2 regions of the Cellvibrio sp. PSBB006 genome follow, and region 2 is predicted to be linked to the other one. Evidence: predicted binding sites of a transcription regulator. Region 2 holds the regulator's gene; the other holds the start of a gene.
The links. Region 2 encodes sigma-54, which starts transcription at its own class of promoters, with help from an activator protein. Its sites were predicted from a motif close to TGGCACANNNNTTGCNNT; they were not measured.
Positions count from the first base shown of each region.

Region 1 (2,206 bases), 1.6 Mb from region 2:
ATACACCATTATGGCGGAGCTTTATTCCAATGCACTGGAGCACGGTGTACTGCAGCTGGATTCTGCCATGAAAGATACACCGGAAGGTTTTGCGGATTATTATCAATTGCGTGAAGAGCGACTGCGCAGTGTGACCGCAGGTTACATTCGAATTTATCTACAGCATTCCACCGCGCCGGAAGGCGGGCGCTTGACCTTGCGGGTCGAGGACAGCGGTGAAGGTTTTGATATGAGCAACTGTTTGCCCGAGGGTTTGTCCAATACCCAATACAGCGGCAGAGGTCTCGCGTTGGTGGAAAAGATGTGCGACTCTGTGCGCTACTTGGGTAAAGGCAATCAGGTTGAGGCAGTGTTTTCCTGGGTTAACGATGATTAAAATTGAAGGGCAGGTTGCCTGTGTTTTTTTGAGCCTATGTTTTGCTGAGGAACGTCCATGAGCACAACCCCGCATCTCGACCGCGAGATTCTGATGACCCTGAAGGATGTCATGGAAGGCGATTTTATGTTGCTGGTGGAAACCTTCATCAATGATTCCAGCGAACGAATCCGCAAACTGCACGAATTGGTTCCCCAAGGTGATGCGGAAACCATCCGCCGTGCAGCACACAGCTTTAAAGGCAGCAGCAGCAATATCGGCGCGTCCCGCCTGGCGGAATTGTGCAGCCAAATAGAAACCCAGGCGCTGGCGGGCAACCTTGATGTTGTGCCGCAACAACTTACCGAGATTGAAGTAGAGTTCACCCGCGTCACCACACTGATCCAGGAGTTCAATTCGGTCGGCTAGTCCGGTCGACCAGCTCCGACCACGCTCCCAGCTTCTTTTGCTTTTAATATCCCTCCTGCGTTTGGCATTGCTCTTGCAATAACTCTCCTGACCAAAGCGATTTACCGCCAAAGCGGCAAGCTGTTGCCGGTTGGGCACGAGTGGTATGGGTTGAGGAAGGTGTAGGAGCCGTCTATTCATGAATTATTTTTCCAGTGGCAATACTTCAGCATTAAGCAGCGTATTGCTGACCAGCAGTAAAACTCATGCTGGTCCGAAACCGAGCGAAGCCCGCGATAGCGGCGCCGAGTTTCACACAGCCATGCAGGACGTAGCGCGGACCAAAAACACTGCCCGGCCCGAGCCGGTAGCACGGCAACGTCAGGCGGATCGAGCTGAAAGCCATCCGGCTCCGGCCGGGAATAGGGAGGCTAACGCGGCTCGCGTTGAGGGGAATACGCCGGTAGATAAAACGACAAAGCCAGGCGAAAAACAACCGGCTGATGAAGCGGTCGAGCCCACAGTTGCTTCATCCAGCGGTGAGACGGGTAACGACGCACTTAAAGAGACTGGCGCAGAGACAAGTGTGCTATTGGCTGAGGCTGGCTTGGTAGGACCTACCGAAACAACAGAAATAGCACCAGACAAAACGAGCCTGCTGGCACCGAATGCCGAGGCGGCCCCCGTAGACGCTGAGCTTGAAACCGCATTATTGATAACACCTCTGGCTCCTGAAGTCTCGGGAGCTACCCCGCTGGAAACTGCCGCCGACGGCATAACCTTGCCGCCGGTAGCCGGTATTCCTGCCACCACACCGGAGGCTGCAGCACGCTTGCGCAACCTGGTGAGCGATAGCAGCAAAACCGCCAATTTATCCTTGGCTATTGATGAGCCAACCGATGGATTAAAAGCCGTTGTGGCAGAGATGCCGGAAGGTGAAAACGGTTTACTGGAGCTGGATGGTGAGCTCTCGCTGGAGGATTTTAAACTGCCATTCAGTCGCCTGTTGGCAGCCAATGGTGTGGCGGGCAAAGAAGCCCAGGCTACAGAGCAAAGCTTGATCAAGTTATTGAACCCCTCATCACCACAGATGATTGATGCCGCCAGCCGCCCCGCTGAAACCCAGGCACCGAGCCAGCGCGGCTTCGTGGTTCAGACCGGTGTGCCTATGACGCTGGGGCAACCGCGTTGGGGGCAGGCGGTCGGTGAACGCGTACTATGGCTCGCAGCCCAGAATGTCAGCTCGGCGGAGCTACGCCTTGATCCGCCGGAATTGGGGCCGATGCAGGTGCGGGTCAGCATCCAGCATGATCAGGCTAGCGTCAGTTTTTCCAGCCCCCATCCGATGGTGCGCGAAGCACTGGATCAAAGTGCCACGCGCTTGCGCGAGATGTTCAGTGAGCAGGGTTTAAACCTCACCAATATGGATGTCTCTGATCAATC
Region 1 covers NZ_CP021382.1:1,230,275-1,232,480, reverse strand. The annotation lists gene CBR65_RS05105 (fused response regulator/phosphatase) at 1-376, shown strand, start outside; gene CBR65_RS05100 (Hpt domain-containing protein) at 434-784, shown strand; gene CBR65_RS05095 (flagellar hook-length control protein FliK) at 963-2,206, shown strand, end outside.
Region 1: a site for sigma-54 is predicted at 847-864, ahead of CBR65_RS05095 (flagellar hook-length control protein FliK). Genes of this name have one in related genera too.

Region 2 (2,206 bases):
GTAACTTCCAGGTGGTGACCGCTAATAGTAATTTGCATAGTACTTCCTCTTCGTTATGACAGTTACTCAATCTTGCCTGACGGCACGATTATTGATTCTGCATAGTGGTAGAACGTGTTCTGCACATCCGGGTATTCATCAGCCTAGCAGTGGAGAAAAAGGATGTCATAGTAAACTTTTACGCTCATTAGACGGCGGGATATTGAGTGATTCCCGGTATTTGGCAATGGTGCGACGCGCTACCTGGATGCCTTGCTCAGATAACAGCTCAGTGATCTTGCTGTCGCTCAGGGGTTTCTTTGGATTTTCCGCACTCACCAGTTTCTTGATGATGGCGCGAATTGCCGTAGAGGAGCATTCGCCGCCGCTGTCTGTACTCACATGACTGGAAAAGAAATATTTAAGTTCAAAAATTCCCTGTGGGGTATGCATGTACTTTTGGGTGGTCACCCGCGAGATAGTGGATTCATGCATATCTACGATTTCGGCGATGTCGTGCAGTACCAGTGGCTTCATTGCCTCGGCGCCGTACTCCAGGAAGCCCCGCTGTTTTTCCACAATACAGCTGGCAACTTTCAACAGGGTTTCGTTGCGGCTCTGTAAACTTTTGAGGAACCAGCGGGCTTCTTGCAGATTGTCCTTGAGGAAGGTGTTATCGCTGCTCGAATCAGCCCGCTTCACCATGGAGGCGTAATCCGAATTGATTCTCAGGCGCGGGGCGATATCCGGATTTAATTCCACCATCCAGCGGCCATCACGCTTTTCCACAAACACATCCGGCACAACATACTCTGTGTCACCGGAAGCAATCATATCGCCGGGGCGAGGGTTCAGACTCTGGATCAATGCCACGGCCTGGCCTAACTCGCTCTCTTTGAGCTTGGTGCGGCGCATTAACTGGCGATAATCGCGGCTGCCTAACAAGGGTAGATACTGCTTGACGATCAGCTTGGCAGGTTCAAGAAAGGGCGTGGTCGGGGCGAATTGTTGCAATTGCACCAGCAGACATTCCGACAGGTTTTGGCTGCACACGCCGCAGGGGTCAAATTGTTGTAAACGGTGCTGTACGGCAACGACTTCATCCAGTTCCAGTTCATCCAGTTCGGTGATCAGGCCTTCGTAGATATCGGCCAGGCTCACGGATAGCATGCCACTGGGATCGACCGCATCGATGATTGCCATGGCGATGATCCGGTCCTGGTCTGACATGGGGGTCAGGTTGAGCTGCCACATCAGGTGATCGTAGAGGGAATCGGTAACGGCGCGCCGGCTGTCAAAGTCGTTGTCTTCGCCATCATAAGAGGATGAACTGCTGGTGTGGGAGGACTGATAGACATCGTCCCAACTGGTATCTACCGGTAACTCACTGGGGATGGATTCGTTCCATTCGGTATTGGGTTCGCTGTCCCCGTAATTATCGGTATCAGAAAAGCTTTCGGTCTCGTTATAGGTAGTTTCTGCGTAGCTTTCCTTGTCAGCAAAGGTGTCCTTATCGTTAAAGCCCGAATCGAGATCTGCGCCATTGGCATCTGCAGCAACTTCTTGCTGGCGGGGATAATCACTGTCTTCCCCTTCACCGCTGTCGGCAGGCGAGTGGCTGTCGTAACCCTCTTCGACCTCTAGCATCGGGTTGGAATCCAGAGCTTCCTGGATCTCCTGCTGCAAATCCAGGGTCGACAATTGCAGCAGACGAATAGCCTGTTGCAATTGGGGCGTCATGGTCAGTTGCTGGCCGAGTTTTAGCTGTAGAGACTGCTTCATCGTAAGTAGAACTAAACCCCAAAGAAATGATGTTGTTCAGGTGGAGTTTAGACAGCCTTTGTCTTGCAGGCAATAACACCTAGCAATCTTTGTGCCTGTTATACAAATTTAGTGGCTTGTCAAGTGATTTGTCGGAACGCACCTGAGGTTACAGGCGGAAGTTTTCGCCCAGATAGACTTCGCGGACCTTGTTGTTACTCAGTACCGTTTCTGCATCGCCCTCGGCGATGATATGGCCTTCGCTGACGATATAGGCTGTCTCACAAATATCCAGTGTCTCGCGCACATTGTGGTCAGTAATGAGCACGCCGATGCCGCGATCCTTGAGGTGACGCACAATTTGTTTAATGTCGTTCACTGAAATGGGGTCAACGCCGGCGAAGGGCTCATCAAGGAGAATGAACTGCGGCTCTGTCGCCAGCGCTCGGGCAATTTCTACCCGCCG
Region 2 covers NZ_CP021382.1:4,874,175-4,876,380, forward strand. The annotation lists gene hpf (ribosome hibernation-promoting factor, HPF/YfiA family) at 1-38, opposite strand, end outside; gene CBR65_RS20305 (RNA polymerase factor sigma-54) at 166-1,761, opposite strand; gene lptB (LPS export ABC transporter ATP-binding protein) at 1,910-2,206, opposite strand, start outside.